Pontibacter akesuensis: one gene and its partner. The protein of the gene in region 2 interacts with the protein of the main gene of each other region in a pairwise test. Links are inferred from orthologs where the notes say so. Each region holds a gene or a part of one and is shown on either strand. Other genes may lie near its edges.

Region 1 (9,368 bases), 1.8 Mb from region 2 along the record:
ATAATGATTAATGAATGATGCTGGATGATCAAATAACCCATTCAACATCATTCATTATTAATTAACCATTAATCATTTAAAACTATTTACTAATCATCGAGGCGACCATGTCCTGCGCTTTGGCCGTTACAGCATCCAGTCCAGCAGCATCTTTCCCCCCGGCAGTTGCATAAAAGGGCTGACCGCCACCGCCGCCTTTTATCTCTTTAGCCAGCTCGCGTACCATGGTGCTTGCGTTCAGGTTCTTGTTCTGCACCAGGTTGTCCGATAGCATTACAGCAATCTGTGGCTTCCCGTCAATTTCGGCAGCAAGTATGAGCACCAGGTTGTCCACCACCTGGCGCAAGTCAAAGGCCAGCTTCTTCATGTAATCAGCCGAACTTAGCTCCACACGCTGGGCAATCAGGTTTACGCCGTCTAACTTAACAGCTTGCTGCGCCAGCGCGTCTTTCATGCCGGTTAGCTGCTTCAGCTCGAACTGCTCCACCTGCTTCTGAATCGCTTTCAGGTCCTCCTGCATTTTCTGCACAGCACCCGATACATTGCTTTGCGTGTTCAGCACCTCGCGCACTGCGTTCAGCTCGTTCAGTTGCTGCTGCATATAATCTTCTGCGGCAGTGGCTGTCACCGCCTCTACCCGTCGAACACCAGCTGCCACGGAGCTTTCAGAAATAATCTTGAAATAGCCTATGTTGCCGGTGTTGTGCACGTGCGTGCCACCGCAAAGCTCTACCGAATAATCGCTGCCAAAGGTGATCACACGTACAAAGTCGCCATACTTCTCCCCAAAAAGAGCCGTAGCGCCCATGTTTTTGGCTTCATCGATCGGTACATTGCGTCGCTCGTCCAAAGGAATTGCCTGGCGAACGCGCTCATTCACGATATGCTCTATCTGACGAAGTTCTGCATCATCAATCTTTGCGAAGTGCGAGAAGTCAAAACGCAATACCTTTTCGTTCACCAAGGAGCCCCGCTGCTGCACATGTTCTCCCAGCACTGTGCGCAGGGCAGCGTGCAGCAAGTGTGTGGCAGAGTGGTTTTTGCGGATGAAGTTACGGCGCTCGGCCGCTATCTCGGCTCTGAAGCCAGCCTCCACGTTTTTCGGAAGTTTTGAAGTGATGTGCAGGATAAGATCGTTCTCCTTTTTAGTGTCCAGCACTTCTACCTGCTCACTATCTGAAATCAGGTAACCCGAATCTCCCACTTGTCCACCGCTTTCGGCGTAAAAAGGTGTTTTATCCAGTACCAGGTGGTACTCATTCTTATTTTTAGCCTTTACTTGGCGGTACCGCACAATATGAGCCTCAGAGGTGTCGCAGTCGTAGCCGATGAATTCGTTTACTACGTCCGGCTGAAGTATAACCCAATCACTCTGCTCGGTGGCCGAGGCGTTGCGGGAGCGGTTTTTCTGCTGCTCCATCTCCTTGCCAAAGCCGCCCTCATCCACTTTCAATCCTTTTTCGCGTGCAATAAGGGCAGTCAGGTCCAGCGGGAAGCCGAAGGTATCATACAATTCGAAAGCAGTTTTACCGTCGATGGTGTTGTTGTTCTGCTTGAACGTGTCCTCCAGTGCATCCAGGCGCTTCAGGCCATTGTCCAACGTGCGCAGGAACGCGTTTTCCTCTTCCTCAATCACGCGCTGCACAAAACCAAGCTGCTGCTTCAGTTCCGGGAATACGTGTGCCATCTGGTCTGCCAACACTTCGGCCAGGCGGTACAGGAACGGTTTCTTAAAGTTCAGGAAGGTAAAGCCGTAGCGGACAGCACGGCGCAAAATACGCCGGATTACATAACCTGCCTTGTTATTAGATGGCAACTGGCCGTCAGCAATGGTGAAGGCAATCGCACGGATATGATCGGACATGACGCGAATGGCAATGTCCTTTTTCTCATCTTCACCATACGTCACCCCAGCCTCCTGTGCAACAAAGTGGATGAGTGGCTGGAATACGTCCGTGTCGTAGTTCGATCTTTTGCCCTGGATGGCCATGCACAAACGCTCAAAGCCCATGCCTGTATCCACGTGCTGCGCAGGGAGTTTTACCAGCGAGCCGTCTGCCAGGCGGTTGAACTCCATGAACACGTTATTCCAGATCTCCACCACCTGCGGGTGGTCATTGTTCACCAGCGACTTGCCATCTACCTGCGCGCGCTCTTCCTCTGTGCGTAAGTCAACATGTATTTCAGAACACGGACCACAAGGGCCGGTATCGCCCATCTCCCAGAAATTGTCTTTCTTAGAGCCCATCAGGATACGATCCTCCGGAAGCATTCCTTTCCAGATGTTAAAAGCGTCCTGGTCCATCGGCAGGTTTTCTGAATCGTCTCCCTGGAAAACCGACACATACAGCCTGTCTTTTGGCAGTTTGTATACTTCCGTCAGCAGTTCCCAAGACCATTCCAGCGCATCTTTCTTAAAGTAATCCCCAAACGACCAGTTGCCCAGCATTTCGAACATGGTGTGGTGGTAGGTATCATAGCCTACTTCCTCCAGGTCGTTGTGTTTGCCGCTCACGCGAAGGCATTTCTGGGTGTCAGTCACGCGCTTGTTGGGCGCGGGCTTGTTGCCCAGAAAATAATCTTTGAAGGGCGCCATGCCTGAGTTGATAAACATCAGGGTAGGGTCATCCTTCACCACAATCGGGGCGGAAGGTACAATCTGGTGCTGTTTGGAAGCAAAGAAGTCCAGAAACTTTTGTCTTATCTCAGCTGAGTTCATGTATGAGTTTTAAGCCTTTAGATACTTAGTGCTGTACTTGTTGTTTAAGAGCGAAAATTATTCAATTTTTGCTAAACGGATACGCCCGAAAGTAGCGCCAGCCGTACAGCACATAATAGACAAAAGTAGCATTTTTAGCCGTAAACTTAACAAGTGGGCCAAAATTAAGCTGCTTCTGCCACTTTGAGAAACACGCGTTATGCCATATAAAGAAAAAGAAATAGAGAAACAGTATTACAGCATCGGCGAGGTAGCCGCCATGTTTGATGTAGCGCCTTCACTGATCCGCTTTTGGGAAACAGAGTTTGAGCACCTGAGCCCCAAGAAAAACAAGAAGGGCAACCGCCAATATACGCCCAAGGACATCGAAACCCTGCGCACGGTGTACCACCTCGTGAAAGAGCGTGGCTATACTATTCAGGGTGCCAAGGAAATGATGAAGAACAAGCAGGTGCAGACCCGCGACAAGATGGAAATGGTGGAGTCGCTGGAGAAGGTGAAGGCTTTTCTGCAGGGCATCAAAGCACAACTGAACACCAAAGACTAACGCTGCCGTAGCCTCTGGTAGGATGATGGAAACGCAAAACCTGTATGAAGTTGCCCTGACGTGCCTGCCCGGGGTAGGACCGCTGCTCACGCGCCAGTTGGTGAGTTACTGCGGTTCGGCCCAGGCTGTTTTTGAGACGCCTCCCGGAAAACTTCAGAAAATTCCGGGTGTTGGCCCTACCCTGCTGAAGAACATCGCCGCTGGTTCAAAAACAGCTTTATTGCAGGCGGAGGAAAAGCTGAAAATGGCTGCTGCGCACGACGTGCAACTTTTGTTTTATACTTCCTCTAAATTCCCCAACAGGCTTAAAACCTTACCCGACGCCCCGACGCTCCTCTACTACCGAGGCAATGCCGACCTAAACCATCACCGCATCATCAGCATGGTAGGCACCAGGCAGATAACCACTTATGGTCAGACGGTGACGGAGCGAATTGTGGACGAGCTGAAGCCGTACAATGCCATGATCGTGAGCGGCCTTGCCTATGGGGTGGATGTGGTGGCGCACCGGGCAGCCTTGCAGGCAGGACTGCCTACCATTGGCGTTATGGCTACCGGACCCGAAACCGTTTACCCCGCCGTGCACCGCAAGTATGCTGAGCGCATGCTAACGCAGGGAGGTTTGCTCACCGAGAATACTTTTGGCACCCGCCCCGACGCTCCCCGCTTCCCGGCCCGCAACCGCATCATAGCCGGTATGAGCGATTGCACCATTGTAGTGGAGGCAGCGCTGAAAAGCGGCACCCTCATCACCGCCAACATCGCCCACAGCTATGACAAAGAAGTAATGGCCGTGCCGGGGAACATTACCTCTCCCGTTTCCGAGGGCACCAATTACCTGATCAAATCACTTAAAGCGGCCGCCTATACTTCAGTGCAGGACCTGGTGGAGCTGCTGAACTGGGACTTACAGGATGAGGCGAAGGCCCGCAAGCAGCATGCTGCCTTTGATCTGAGTGAATACACAGCGGATGAAATTAAGGTACTGCAGGTGCTCCAGCAAAGCAGGGAAGAGCAAATGGACAACCTTAGCTGGAAAGCGCAGGTGCCTGTAAGCCTTTTGGCTTCGGTGCTTTTGGGGCTGGAATTTAAAGGAATGGTGAAGGCCATGCCCGGCAAACGCTTTGCCATACTTTCGTAAGCAGCAGGCGAACACCACCTCAAACTAACTTATAGCTTTACGTATATAGCTTTTTAGCAAACATCGCTGCTTCTTATACTTGATTAAGCCTTTCATTTTCGTATAATGCGTTGTATTTAAGACCCCTAACCTTAACAGCGCGCTTATGATCTCATTCTGCCTCTCTGTTATTGCCCTGCTGCTGGGCTATTTCTTTTATTCTAAATTCGTGGAAAGGATTTTTGAGGTAGACCCGAATCGTCCTACCCCGGCTGTCACCATGCGCGATGACGTGGACTACCTGCCCATGCCGCAATGGAAAATATTCCTGATTCAGTTTCTGAACATTGCCGGCCTGGGGCCGATTTTTGGTGCGGTAGCGGGTGCCATGTGGGGGCCGTCTGCGTTTCTATGGATAGTGCTGGGGTCAATATTTGCCGGTGGCGTACATGACTACTTTTCGGGCATGCTCTCCATCAAGCACAAAGGCGAAAGCATAACAGAGATCACCGGCCGCTATTTGGGTGATGGCATGAAGCAATTTATGCGGGCTTTCACCATCATCCTGATGATCATGGTGGGGGCAGTTTTTATCATGGGCCCGGCCAAAATCCTCAACGACATGACAGGCGATATTGCCACCGTTACCACCTGGGTTTGGTGCATACTGGTGTATTACATCCTGTCCACGGTGCTGCCCATCGATAAGCTTATCGGCAAACTGTATCCGCTGTTCGGGGTGGCGCTGTTGTTTATGGCGTTCGGGTTAATGATTGTTCTTTTTAAAGGTGATTATGTAATTCCGGAGTTAACGATGGCGAGCCTGACGAACATGCGCACCCATCCAGAGAGTTTCCCTTTATTCCCGATGCTGTTCGTAACCATTGCCTGTGGCGCTATTTCAGGGTTTCATGCCTCGCAATCGCCGATGATGGCCCGCTGCATGACGAACGAGAAACAGGGCCGCAGCATTTTCTACGGCGCCATGATTACCGAAGGCGTGTTGGCCCTGATTTGGGCGGCAGTAAGTATGAGCTTCTTTGGCGGCATCCGCGAATTGAACGACACGATGGTGGCACAGCAGGGGAACGCCGCTTATGTGGTGAATGTCATTTCCAATACGATGCTGGGCAAGATTGGCGGTGTTCTGGCGCTACTAGGCGTGGTGGCTGCTCCCATCACCTCCGGCGATACCGCCTTCCGCAGTGCACGACTAATTGTAGCGGATTTTACTAAATCAAACCAGAGCAAGATATTGAACAGGTTGCTGATCAGTTTACCGCTGTTCGTGGTGGGTTTTGGCCTGACATTGATTGATTTTGGGATTGTATGGCGCTATTTTGCCTGGACAAACCAAACACTGGCCACTATTGTGCTCTGGACGGTAACAGTTTACCTGATAAACGAGCACAAGTTTTATTGGGTAAGCTTAGTACCGGCAACGTTCATGACAGTGGTGGTGGTGTCATACATCCTGGTGGCGCCGGAGGGTTTTAGCCTCTCAACAGATATTGCATATCCCACAGGTATCGGCGTAGCGCTCATGCTACTCATCGTCACCCTCATCAAAGCTAATCGCATTAAAAACCAGAAGTTGGAGTATGCCGGTTAATACTTCAGAATAAAAAAAGCGGGACAGCATTAATTGCTGTCCCGCTTTTGATTTACAGCCTTCGCCAGCTTAGGAAATTATACGGTCTTTGCCTTAAGCTCCTGGTAGAGTCCCGAATATAGTGGTGTCTCCACGCCATATTCTTTCCCCTCTCTTACAATATAGCCTGTTAAATTTTCAAGCTCTGTTTGGTTGCCGGACCTGAAATCGCGCTGCATAGAGGATGTTGCCTCCTGAGGCAGCTTGCGCACCACTTCCAGGTTTTGCGCCACCAACTCCTGCGGCAGTTTGATACCCTTAGCTTCAGCTACTTTTTTCAGCTCCTCCATCAGTTGCTGTAACTGGCTGCTCAGGTGCTCCTGCCCCATCAGTTCCCCCATCGTTTTGTCGGTAAGGGACGAGAGGCTCGCAACAGGTGATATAAAGGAGAATTTCTCCCAAACTTTTGTTTCAGCATCGGTATAAAGCTCGTTGTTAATTCCCGCCTCCTGAAACAAATTCTGCAGGCGCTGCAGCTGTTCGGCAGGAAGGTTTGGATGGCCCCACACCAGGCGGTTATACTTGCCCTGCACTTTCACTACACCCGGTTCTGCTTTGCTGGCAACTATGTACACACAGCCCCAAAGCGTTTTTGCCTCTGGAAAGCGCTCCTGCAGATAATCTATACCTTCTATACCATTCAGCAGCGGAAGCAGTAGCGTATTTGAAGTTATACTTGAGTCTAGCTGCGCGCAAACCTGTTCCAGGCTATAGCTCTTCACGCAGAAAATGATCAGGTCCTGCTCGCCCAGATCCTGCGGCGCCTCTACTACCCTGTGCGGATGCACCACCAGCGTACCTTCCTCCAGTTCAAGCTTTAGGCCTTCCTGCTCAATTTTGTACTTGTGCTCACCACGGGCCACAAAACTGATTTCGCAGGAGTCGTTATGGGCAAAATGCTGGGCAAGTATGCCGCCGTAGTAGCCGCCCACTCCCCCAATGCCAATTACCGCGACTTTATACTTGTTCATGATGAAGTTGTTTTGGTATCAATACGTACCGTGCTTACGGTCGGCAATTACTTTATCGAAATCCCATTCCACACGCTCCATAAACGTAGAGTTGCGACGTTGGCAGTCTCCCTTAGTACAGATGGTGCAAGACGGCGCAATGCAGGGGTCCGTATGCACAAAAAGCTCGATGCCGGGATCGATCTCCTCACGCACCACGCGCGCCACCGCCTCCACCTCATCATGAGATTCCAGCACCGTCAGATACCAGGGCACCGTCAGGTGGCAGTCGATGTGCAGCGTTGTGCCATACTTGATCACACGCAGGTTGTGAATGTCAATCCAGTTTTCGCGGCGGTTCTTGTTTAGCACCTCCACAATGCGCTTGAGCAGGTCGTAATCGGCTTCATCCATAATGCCCGCAATGGAGGAGCGAAGTATACGATAGCCCGTGTAGCCAATCAGGATACCAAACAGAATGGCCACCACACTATCCAGCCACACCAAACCAGTAAAATAAATCAGCACCAGGCCCAGAAGAATGCCTGCCGTTGAGTAGGCATCAGTCTTTAGGTGCCGCCCGCCAGCTGTCAGCACCAGTGAGTTAGTGCGCACCCCCCGTTTTTCCGTCATTATGCCCACCGCATAGTTTATCAGACCCGAAGCTGCAATCAGAGCAATACCAATGTCCAGTTGCTGCAGGGGAACAGGATTCACCAGGTTGAACGCGGACTTTAGTATGATGGCCCCGCCAGCCACCAAGATAAGAGATCCCTCCAGGGTGGCGGCCACAAATTCAATCTTGCCGTGCCCGTAGGGGTGGTTCTCATCCCGCGGCGTTTGGGAGAGCACCAGGCTGTAGAGCGAAAACGCCCCTGCCACCACGTTGATAATAGACTCAAGCGCATCTGTCAGGATGGCATTGGAGTTAGTAAGTATAAAGGCAATAAATTTACCCACCAGCAACAGCACGCCCACCAACACCACAAAGAGTTGCAGCCGGATGTTCTCGTTCAGGTTTTTGATTTTATTCTGGATCAAATTAGAAAGGCACTATAAAGCGGATATAAAATTATGCCCGCTACAGGATATGAAGCGGGCATAAAGATAAGAAACCATGCTGTGAAAGGCTAAACCTGAACAGCAGCAGGCTAATAATTTCTAAACAGGCCGGGCTTTAAACTTCCTACCTTGTACAGAGAATCCGCTAGCACTTAATCCTCCAGCGTATCGCTAAGGTCCAGCCAGTTCGGGTTCATCGACTCAATCAGGTTGTAGGCAGAATCCATGCCCCCGCCCTTTATCTGCTGCTCGCGTGTCTGTGCCTCCTCAGATGCGGCATAATGCTCGTAGTACACCAGTTTGGCTTTCTGCAGCGGGGCCACCTGGCTTGTTTGCGGGGATTTGTGCTGCAGTACATGCTGCTGTAAATTCCCTGCTATTCCGATCTCTACATCCTCGCGTGGCTTATCACCGAAAATGTATACATAATAATGTGCGTCCTGTGTCTGCATACCTTTATCTCCTTTGCATTTTTATACGGCCTTTCAGGTGTCGCGTTGAGTTCTGTACAGCGGCTGGCACCAGTATATTCATAACGCCTCCCGTAGCCCCCTATTGCCGCTGCAACCGCTTGTTTTTCTGCTGTAAAGTATAAAGCGCTTCGGGTTTTTAGGTACACCTGATTTGGCATCAAACAGCAAAGTATACTTGACGCCGGAAGCATTTAAAACTGTTTCTGCGTAAGAGGAAGCTATACTTTATAAACAGTTAATACGATGCCTATAAACGCAAAACTGCAAAAGCTTCTGGAGAAGGTTTACGAACCGGAGAGGCGCTACGATCAGAAGTTCGCTAAACTGGATGTCTCCTTCATCACAAATGAAAACGGGGAGCCGGTAACGCTGTATATCGGGAAAAGGAACGAGGACGGAAGTATAAAAGGCGAGCGCTATACGCGCAAAATAGTCCGGAAGCCCAACAGCATGGAGATCCAGAAAAGCCACTGGGACCTGAAAGGCAGTGTTACCCGCGACTAATACAGCTCCTCCAGGTCAAAATCGCGGCCTTTGCCATACCGGTAGAGTTCGTGCAGCAGGTACAGGTCCAGCGTGTTCAGGTCCTTTACCCGGTACACATTTTCCTCGGGCATCTCCATCACCTGAAACTCAAACGTTTCCCCGTAGTTCGTGAGTTTATACTTCTTGCCCCGCCTGAGGTTGTCTAATGAAATGGCCATACTTGTTCGGAAGCTCCTTTTCTGTGTTCCCTGCAAATATACGGGCCGCCGCTCCAAAAAGCCTCAGGCATAAAAAGAAAAGTAAGTGGCCCCATGGGGAGAAGGCTCGCCACGCCACACAACCTATGGGTATGGCAAGTAT
Region 2 (9,288 bases):
AGCGCGGCCTTGCTCATGGCAAAAGTTGTCTTGATGTTGTTCTTCAGCAGGTAATCGAACGCCTCCTCCGAAAAATCCGGCAGCATGTTTGTCTCCGGGAAAGTCCCGGCATTGTTAATCAGGATGTCCAGCTTTCCGTATTCCTTTACGGCCAGCTCCACACAGCTTTGGGCAATCGCCAGCGAAGACAGGTCGCCTTTAAATGGAACGGCCGTGCCGCCTGCCGCCTGAATACCGCTCACCACATCCTCCACAGGGTCTTCGTGCAATCCCGCCACTACTACCCTGGCTCCTTCTTTAGCGAACTTTTTGCTGATGGCTTCGCCTATACCTGATCCACCGCCCGTCACGATGGCTACTTTTCCTTCTAGTCTGTTTCCCATGTTGGTTTGATCTTGAATTTTGACTATCTTATTACTGCTACTATTTAACGGCAGCGAAATGAGAGGAGTTAATGCGCATGCAAAACCGGTAATGCGGCGGCACGTTTTTTAGTGGTTAGCGTATGACAAAATCTAGCCACCTTTCTCAGCACCATCACCACTTACTATATTCCCATGAGCTATCTGTACAACACCTTGTCCGATGCTCCGGACGGGCAGCTGGAAACCACAAATCTATCCCTTCGCCCTTACCAGGACGGTGATGAGCACGATTTTATAAGGCTGCTACAAGAGAACCTAACCTCACTTGATCCTGCTTTTTCGGGCCGGCTGGCGCGCGTTCGTGTGCTGGATGATGCCCGCTCTCAGGTGCGCCAACTGCGCTCTGAATGGGAGAACCGCAGAACCTTCGATTTTGGCGTTTGGCGGAAGGAAGACAAGGCCTACATTGGCGACATCGCCCTGAAGAACCTGGACCGTTCTGTTCCCAAAGCTGAGGTGGGTTTATATTTTACCGCGTGGCCTGCCACCCACGATCTGGCCCAGGAGGCGCTGGGGGAGGCACTGCGGTTTGCCTTCAACTCCCTTGGTATGAACAAGCTGTACCTGCGCTGCACCAGCGCCAACGAGAGCTACGGCACACTGGCTGAAAGCTGCGGTTTTCTGAAAGAGGGGGTGCTGCGCAATGATTACCGCGGCGCCGATTCCGAGGAACTCGTTGACTTAAGCTACTACGGCCTTACCCGTTCTGATTTCGAGGAGCTGCAGCAGCGGCATGCACAAAACTCCACTGCCGTAGTTTAAGTGATTTTGGGTGGTTGACCTCTGAATTGGGAAGTATGAAGTGGATTATCTGTCTGCGTACTATATATCCACTAGTGTAAAACCACCCCTACCCCTCCAAGGAGGGGAGTTCTTCTATCTGATGTGTCGTTAGTAGTGGGGAAGTTAAAGATTTAGACTCCCTTGTAAGACTGCAAACAGATACCAAACCCGTAGAGATTAACTTTATACCCGTGCTGGCTGTTCCCCTCCACGGAGGGGCAAGGGTGGGTTATTGCTTAACCCTTACTATCCTTTACCGCCTCGGCTTCGCCAGAAAAAAATCTGTGTTGAAGTTAAGGTAAAAGCCAGAGGAGAATTCCAGTTTCGTATCGTTCAGGTCCAGTAAGGGCTCCAGGCGCAGTGTCAGGCTAAGGTTCTCCAGCAGCGCAATATCATTCATAAATCGAACTATGAGCAGTTCCCGTTCTTCCTGCAGGTACTCCGGATACCTGAAGGTGGTGGAAGCGGACTGGTACAGCTGCCCTCCAAGCTCAGTAATATAGCCGTCGCCGCACCAGTAGCTCAGCATTACGTCCTGGTACTTCGTATCCGCCCCAACATTCAAGTATAAACCATAGCCCTCCTGGTATGGCAACTGAAACTCGTTCGAGAAATCTTTAAAGCCAACAACGTAGTTGCTGGTGTACAGCCGGTGCAACAGGCCCTGGGTATACTTCTTTTCCAGCTCCAGCCCAATGGCAGCGTTTGCCACGGTGGTTAGCGGCAGGTCCGATATATCTATCTGGCCCCCTTTGTGCTGAGCCGTAAACTGAACCGGCAGCCTTAAGTATAAACTGTCGGCCAGGTTGCCGCGGCCCTCCAGCCCCAGCAGCAGAAAATTGGCGACAGCTCCCCCATTCACCAGTTCCTGATCGTTTTCGCCTTCATACAGCATGTTGGCCCAGTCTACCCAGGCATCAAGGCGCAGGCCGCGTGTGTTGCGCTTGAACTGTATGCCGTTCTCCAGGCGGTTTGTGAGCAGGCGCTCAAAATCATAGAGCGGTTCTATGTAGCCATGGTTCAGGTTGCCCTCCAGCGTGCCGAACAGCAGCGCCCAATTCTCCTGCTGCACCTTTATAGTAAAGGTCGGAGCGATGTCTTCGTAGCCCGATGCGCCGAAGTCTTTCCAAAGCAGCACGCCCGCCTCTACCTTCACGTTTCCGGTGGGCTGGTAACTGATCTTCGGGTGAAGCTGGTAGCCAAATAAAGTGTAGCCGTCTGCAATTTTGTTGAAGTACTCGTTGTTCTTAAGGAAGCCAAGCGCGCTGACGCCAATCCTAATCTGGTTAGCATTTTGCTCCTGAACAGGCACTTGCTGCAGCAAAGCACTATTGTTCAGCTGCGCCTTGGCAAAAGGACTTACTATCAAGAAAATCAAGAGAAATAAAAGCGTGGAATAGCGCATAAAGTTAGAGACAGATGGCACAAAAAGCAGCTGGCATGTGTTATAACCAGACGCCGCAAAGCAACTAAAATAATTAGCAAATTACTTGCAAACTATTTTGTAGATTGGTGTCGAATTTGTAATTTCACCTTCAATATAAAGCAAATCAACAAAACACAAATGAGCATAAGCAACGAAAAACTGAAGGCCTTGCAGCTGACCATGGACAAGCTCGACAAGACATACGGCAAAGGTACCGTAATGAAGTTGAGCGACAACAAGGTAGAAGATATTCCGGCTATCTCCACTGGTTCGCTGGGCCTGGATATTGCGTTGGGAATCGGCGGTTTGCCGCGTGGCCGTGTCGTAGAGATCTATGGCCCTGAATCATCAGGTAAAACCACACTTACTTTGCACTGCATTGCTGAGGCTCAGAAAAAAGGCGGCATGGCTGCCTTCATCGACGCCGAGCACGCATTCGACAGAGCCTACGCGCAGAAGCTTGGCATTGACACTGAAAACTTATTGATATCACAGCCCGACAACGGGGAGCAGGCACTGGAGATTGCTGACCACCTGATCCGTTCCGGTGCTATAGACATTATTGTGATTGATTCTGTTGCCGCCCTGGTACCGAAAGGCGAATTGGAAGGCGACATGGGTGACAGCAAAATGGGTCTGCAGGCACGTTTGATGTCTCAGGCACTGCGTAAGCTGACGGGTACCATCAACAAAACGGGCTGTACCTGTATCTTTATCAACCAGCTTCGTGAGAAGATCGGTGTGATGTTCGGTAACCCGGAAACAACCACTGGTGGTAACGCCCTTAAATTCTACGCTTCCGTTCGTCTGGATATCCGTCGTATCGGCCAGATTAAGGAGAGCGCAGATAACATTACCGGTAACCGTACCCGTGTGAAGGTAGTGAAGAACAAAGTGGCGCCTCCGTTCAAAGTAGTAGAATTCGACATCATGTATGGCGAGGGCATCTCCAAGGTTGGTGAGATCCTTGACCTTGGCGTAGAATTGGGCATCGTGAACAAGTCCGGCTCCTGGTTCTCCTACAACGGCGACAAGCTGGGCCAGGGACGCGACGGTGTGAAGCAGATATTGCTGGACAACCCGGAACTAAGCGAGGAAATAGAGGAAAAAATCAGAGCCATCGTGAAAGGTGATCCGGAGAAAGTAGCCGCAGCACTGGATGATGCCGCCGCAGCTACTGCCGCTGCCGAGTGAACTTTATTCCCGAACCTGAAGTAATTAAAAGGTGCTGCCTCATGTGCAGCACCTTTTTTTATTGTAAATGAATTGATTAGCGCTGGCAAATTTTATAATTTACGGTTTGAGAAACTCTTGGTATAAAACTTGTTTAGGTAGTAAAAACAACGCTGACCCCACTAAAGAGGCTGAATTATGAAGAAGTTTTTGCCTGTATTCCTCATACTTACACTTGTGATCTTTGGCTTTGCCACCAAAGACAGGATGCGTCAGGTACCGAACGAAAGTTTTGGCACCGGCGAGGTATTGAAGTATAAAGTACACTACGGACCAATAACGGCGGCCGAGGCCGTGATTGATATATCCCCTACCCTGCACCGCATAAACGACAGAATGTGTTACAAGGCGACAGTGTATGGAAAAACGAACAGCTTTTTTGACCTGACCATTCGCATACGCGACACCTGGCAGTCGTACATCGACACGGCGGCCATTGTGCCTCAGCGCTCTTTCCGCAACATAGAGGAGGGCAACTACCGCAAGCGCGAAACCGTGGACTTTGACCATTTCCGCAACAAAGCGCACATGGAAAAGAAGAAGCGCTCGAAGGACGTGGAAAAGAAGACCTTTAAGGTGGCAGAAAATGTGCAGGACATTGTGAGTGGTTTCTACTACCTCCGCACCCTGGATTATGATAAAATGGAGATCGGTGACAAAACCAAAGTGAAGGGCTTCTTCGACGAAGAAAACTTCGACATGGTGGTTGAGTACAGGGGCCGCGAAACTGTATCCACCAAAGCTGGTGACATAAAAGCAATCAAACTGGTGCCCCGCATGCCGAAGAATGAGATGTTTAACGGAGAGAACGCCATCACGGTGTACTTGTCGGATGACAAGAACAAGATACCGGTGATGATACAGGCAGAGATGTTTGTAGGGTCAGTAAAAGTAAACCTCTACGAATATAAGAATCTCAAAAACAAACTCATGATCGCACGAAACTAACAGCAAGCCAGCCTCTCCAAAGGGCTGGCTTTTTTATGCCGCACCGGGCAAGAGCAGTCGCCCAAATGTTAAGAAAATATTATGATTTGATGAAGCTACAGTAATTGCTGTAGCTTAGGGTATATTTGTATAGGAAAACTGGTAGTGCAGCAGGCCGCAAGGCCGCTCAAACTGTTGTATGGAGAACAGCCCGAATGCTGCCCGTGCCTTTAACAAACCCTAATCCCTTTGAACCGTGCAAACCACATCACACTACAAAATACTGGTAGTAGACGACGATCCGGATATCGTAGAGCTGCTGCATTACAACCTGGTCCGGGAGGGCTACGATGTGACCACTGCCGATAATGGCAAGAAAGCGATTGACGTGGCCGTACAGTCCAAGCCGGATGTGATTTTGATGGACGTGATGATGCCGGTGATGGACGGCATAGCCGCCTGCCGCCAACTGCGCGAAATGAGCGAGTTCCGCACCACGCACATCATCTTTCTGACAGCCCGCTCCGAGGAGTTCTCCGAGGTGGCCGCCTTCGAGGCCGGCGCCGACGATTTCATCAACAAGCCCATAAAGCCCCGCGCACTCCTAAGCCGCCTGGCCGCCTTTACCCGCCGCGATGCGCAAGAAGAGGAGAAAGAGCAGGTAATAGAAGTTGGCGACCTGCGCATAGACCGCACCAGCTTTGCCGTGTACAAGGGCGAGGCCAAGATTACGCTCCCAAAAAAGGAGTTCGAGCTGCTTTCGTTCCTGGCCACCACGCCCAACAAAGTATACACCCGCGAAGAACTGCTGAACAACGTATGGGGCAGCGATGTGTATGTTATCGCCCGGACAGTGGATGTGCACATCCGCAAGGTGCGCGAGAAGATTGGCGAAGACAACATCAAAACCATCAAAGGCGTGGGTTATAAGTTCAACACCGACTAACCCAAAGTACAATACCTTTTGCTTATGCAGCCTGAAACCGCCCTTTGGCGGCTATTCATGCTGCTTTATTTTTTTCTCACCTTCCCATCGCACAGCTAAAACTTGTATCTTCATGTGCTGATACCTGTGGCTTGTTACCATGAACTTTAACTCCCGCACACTTGCCGTTCTGACTGCCCTGGCGGTGGCTTTGGTGCTTACTGCCTTTCTGGCGCTGGCTAGCTCCTTCTCTTCGCAGGGGTTGCTGGTGGCGCTTATTATTGTGTTTATCTGCTGCTTTCTGCTCATCTACTTTTCATATGAGGCGCTGGTGTTCCGCGAGGTGAAAAACGTGTACTCCAGCCTGGAGAAGATAAAGCGGCAGGATTTCAAGAAAGTGGAAACCAAGTCTACCTTCTCGGCCGACCCGCTCAGAAAAATCAAAGAAGACATTTTTCTGATTGCCGAGCGTAAGCAGCAGGAGATTGACGAGCTGAAGCGGCTGCAGGTAATGCGTCGCGAGTTCCTGGCAGATGTGTCACATGAGCTCAAGACGCCCATCTTCGCTGCCCAAGGCTTTATCCATACCTTGCTTGATGGCGCCATGGACGACCCCAACGTGCGCGACAAGTTTTTGCAGAAAGCCGCCAAAAGCCTCGACGGCCTTGACATACTGGTGCAGGACCTGATCAGCATCTCGCAGTTTGAGAAAGGCGTGGTGAAGATGGCCCGGCGCAATTTTGATGCGGCCCAACTGGTACGCGAGGTGGCAGAGCAGTTGGAGCAAAAGGCGAGTGCGCACGAGATTACGCTGCATGTAGAGGTGGCCCCTGATGAGAAGATCATGCTATACGCCGACCCGAACCGCATCCGGCAGGTGTTCGTTAACCTGATCGACAATGCTATCAAGTATGGACGAAAGGGCGGCAACATCTGGATCACGTTTGACGAGGGCAGGCGCAAGTATACCATCACAGTAAAGGACGATGGCAAGGGCATTGCCCTGGAGCACATCAACCGCATCTTCGAGCGCTTTTACCGCATTGATAAGAGCCGCGCCCGCGATACGTCCAGCACTGGCCTGGGGCTGGCTATCTGCAAGCACATAATAGAGGCCCACCGTTCGTTTATTGCCGTAAAGAGTGAGCTCAACAGAGGAACCACCCTCCGCTTTAAGTTACAGAAGGCAAAGTAGCCGCTCCCTCATTGCTCCCGCTCATCCAAGCCATGACAAGCGAAAATTGCGTATCTTTGCAGGATGCACAGTAGCGGTTGCGCTGTGCCGGAACAAAGTATAGCAACACATGAAATACCCGGTTTTCGAAGACCTGATCATATTTGAGAATGACGATTACGTGGTGGTGAACAAGCCGCCCTTCCTGGCGACGCTGGAAGACCGCACACCAAACTCCACGAACCTGCTGAAGATTGCCCGCCAGTACAACCCGGACCTGCAGGCCTGCCACCGCCTGGATAAGGACACCTCGGGCTGCCTGGCTTTTGCCAAAAATGCCGAAGCCTACCGCCACCTGTCGATGCAGTTTGAGGCGCGCGAAGTATACAAAGTATACCACGCTGTGGCTTGGGGCACCCACAAGTTTGAGGAAAAGCTGGTGAGCCGCGCTATTCTAGCCAATGCGAAAGGGGTGGCCAAACTGGCGCCGCAGGGCAAGCCCGCCGAAACATATTTCAACACGATTGAAACCTACAGCCGCCATACCTTGGTGGAGTGCCTCCCGGTAACCGGTCGACTGCACCAGATACGCGTGCACCTGGCTTTTCTGGGAGCGCCCATTGTAGGCGATAAACTGTACGGAGGCGAGGATCTGTTTTTGAGCAGCCTCAAACGCAAATTCAACCTGAAGCAGAACACAGAAGAATTACCACTGATAAAGCGCTTTGCCCTCCATTCGTTTAACCTCGGCTTTTTGCTGCTGAACGAGGAGCCGGTAAAAATAGAGGCCCCTTACCCGAAAGACTTTGCCGTACTGGTAAAGCAGCTGCGGGCGAGTTAGGCTTCAGATATTTCAGATATAGAGTAAGGGCTTTTTGACAAAGGACAAAAGACGCAGATGATCTCTGCTCCATTCCATTGTCATCTCGACGTCAGGAGAGATCTTTTCAGAATTCCAGATAGATTTCTCACTACCGTTCAAAATGACAATGGCGCGAAAATGAGTATTACAGAGTTTATAGCATAAAAGGCCGCTGAAGTCATACTTCAGCGGCCTTTACTTTTGCCTTCTCTATACTTGGTCCTAACGCACCCGCAGCACAATCTTCCCGATGTTCCTGTTCTCTTCCATGTAGCGGTGGGCCTCGGCCACGTCCTGCCAGTCATACACAGAGTCTACCACAGGCTTGATTTCCCCGCGCTCAAAATGGGGCATGGCAAACTGGGCCACTTCCTGCGTGAGCTGCACCTGGTACTCCGGGCTGCGGGAGCGGAGGGTGGAGCCCATAATCTGCAACCGCTTCGCCAGTATCTTTCGCAGATCGAACTCCTCCACCTTTCCGCCACCCAGGCTGGCCAACAGCACCATGCGCCCATCCAGCCGCAGGCAATTGATGTTCTGCTTGAAGTATGGCCCGGCAATGAAATCAATTATTACATCCACGCCTTCGCCGTTGGTATGCGCCAGCACCTCCTCCTCAAAATTACTGGCTTTGTAATCAATGGCCTTGTGGGTACCCAAATCCAGGCAGGCCTGCAGCTTTTGCTTTGATGCCGTTACGATGACTTCTGCCTTCGTGGCCCGAGCCAATTGGATGGCAGCTGTGCCAACGCCGCTGGCCCCGGCATGGAGCAGCACCCGCTCTCCTTCCTGCAGCTTCCCGAGCCAGATCAGCGCCTGAAAAGCCGTCAGGAACACCTCCGGAATCGCTGCAGCTTCTTCCATACTTAGGTTGGCTGGCACCCGCATGGCCATGGCTTCCTGTATCACCGCGTACTCAGCGTAGCCGCCACCGGGCAGCAGGCCAAACACCTTGTCGCCTGTTTTGTACTTCGTGCAGTTTGAGCCAGCCTCCACTACCTCTCCGGCTACCTCCAGGCCCAGCAGCGGACTTGCCCCGGCGGGTGGCGGGTATTTGCCCTGCCGCTGCAGCGTGTCGGCGCGGTTCAGGGCGGTGGCGTGTACTTTCACCAGCAGCTCATCGGGCTGTGGCTGTGGGGTTTCGTATTCCCCCAGCACAAGTTGTTCTGGTCCACCGGGTTCTTTTACAAGTATGGCTTTCATAGATCTTTCGTTTTTTCGAAGTATAAAGGTACACGCACCCAAGCGGTAAAAGATACAAAAGCTTGCTCCAGGCACTCTTTTCAAACTATCTGAATTTATTTTCCAAAAAAATCATGGCTTGTGCATCATTTAATTACGAAAGTTTCGTATACTTACGAAAGACTCGTATAAATATGGAAAAGCTGACACAACAAGAGGAAGAGGCCATGCAGGTAATCTGGGAAACCGGGAGTGGCTTCATCAAGGATTTCTTAGAAAAGATGCCTGAACCAAAGCCGCCTTATACTACGCTGGCCTCCACGGTGAAGAACCTGGAGAAGAAGGGATTTC

The links.
Region 1: the proteins of recA (region 2) and dprA interact in binary tests that used the Bacillus subtilis proteins (3 or more experiments, as listed by UniProt). The link is inferred for Pontibacter akesuensis from one-to-one orthologs.

The regions. Positions count from the first base shown.
Region 1 is NZ_CP014766.1:4,341,171-4,350,538, reverse strand. The notes cover bases 2,424-5,347. They hold dprA (DNA-processing protein DprA), read left to right. Parts: upstream 2,424-3,288; coding sequence 3,289-4,407; downstream 4,408-5,347. Other genes in these bases: A0W33_RS18440 (carbon starvation CstA family protein), read left to right, coding at 4,553-5,347; A0W33_RS18450 (MerR family transcriptional regulator), read left to right, coding at 2,919-3,266; alaS (alanine--tRNA ligase), read right to left, coding at 2,424-2,719. In the rest of the region: more of alaS, read right to left, coding at 83-2,423; more of A0W33_RS18440, read left to right, coding at 5,348-5,998; A0W33_RS18435 (ketopantoate reductase family protein), read right to left, coding at 6,076-7,008; A0W33_RS18430 (cation diffusion facilitator family transporter), read right to left, coding at 7,027-8,028; A0W33_RS18425 (GIY-YIG nuclease family protein), read right to left, coding at 8,202-8,501; A0W33_RS18420 (hypothetical protein), read left to right, coding at 8,766-9,026; A0W33_RS18415 (hypothetical protein), read right to left, coding at 9,023-9,226. UniProt on the Bacillus subtilis protein: Protein that helps load RecA onto ssDNA during transformation. Binds cooperatively to circular ssDNA, is able to bridge different segments of DNA. Favors the loading of RecA onto SsbA- or SsbB-coated ssDNA and formation of RecA-DNA filaments.
Region 2 is NZ_CP014766.1:2,569,828-2,579,115, reverse strand. Bases 1,957-4,800 are described here. They hold recA (recombinase RecA), read left to right. Parts: upstream 1,957-2,772; coding sequence 2,773-3,828; downstream 3,829-4,800. Other genes in these bases: A0W33_RS11065 (DUF3108 domain-containing protein), read left to right, coding at 4,006-4,800; A0W33_RS11075 (hypothetical protein), read right to left, coding at 1,957-2,577. Also shown: A0W33_RS11085 (SDR family NAD(P)-dependent oxidoreductase), read right to left, coding at 1-383; A0W33_RS11080 (GNAT family N-acetyltransferase), read left to right, coding at 558-1,187; more of A0W33_RS11075, read right to left, coding at 1,462-1,956; more of A0W33_RS11065, read left to right, coding at 4,801-4,815; A0W33_RS11060 (response regulator transcription factor), read left to right, coding at 5,051-5,740; A0W33_RS11055 (sensor histidine kinase), read left to right, coding at 5,880-6,914; A0W33_RS11050 (RluA family pseudouridine synthase), read left to right, coding at 7,024-7,734; A0W33_RS11045 (NAD(P)H-quinone oxidoreductase), read right to left, coding at 7,978-8,958; A0W33_RS11040 (BlaI/MecI/CopY family transcriptional regulator), read left to right, coding at 9,132-9,288. UniProt on the Bacillus subtilis protein: Multifunctional protein involved in homologous recombination, DNA repair and competence.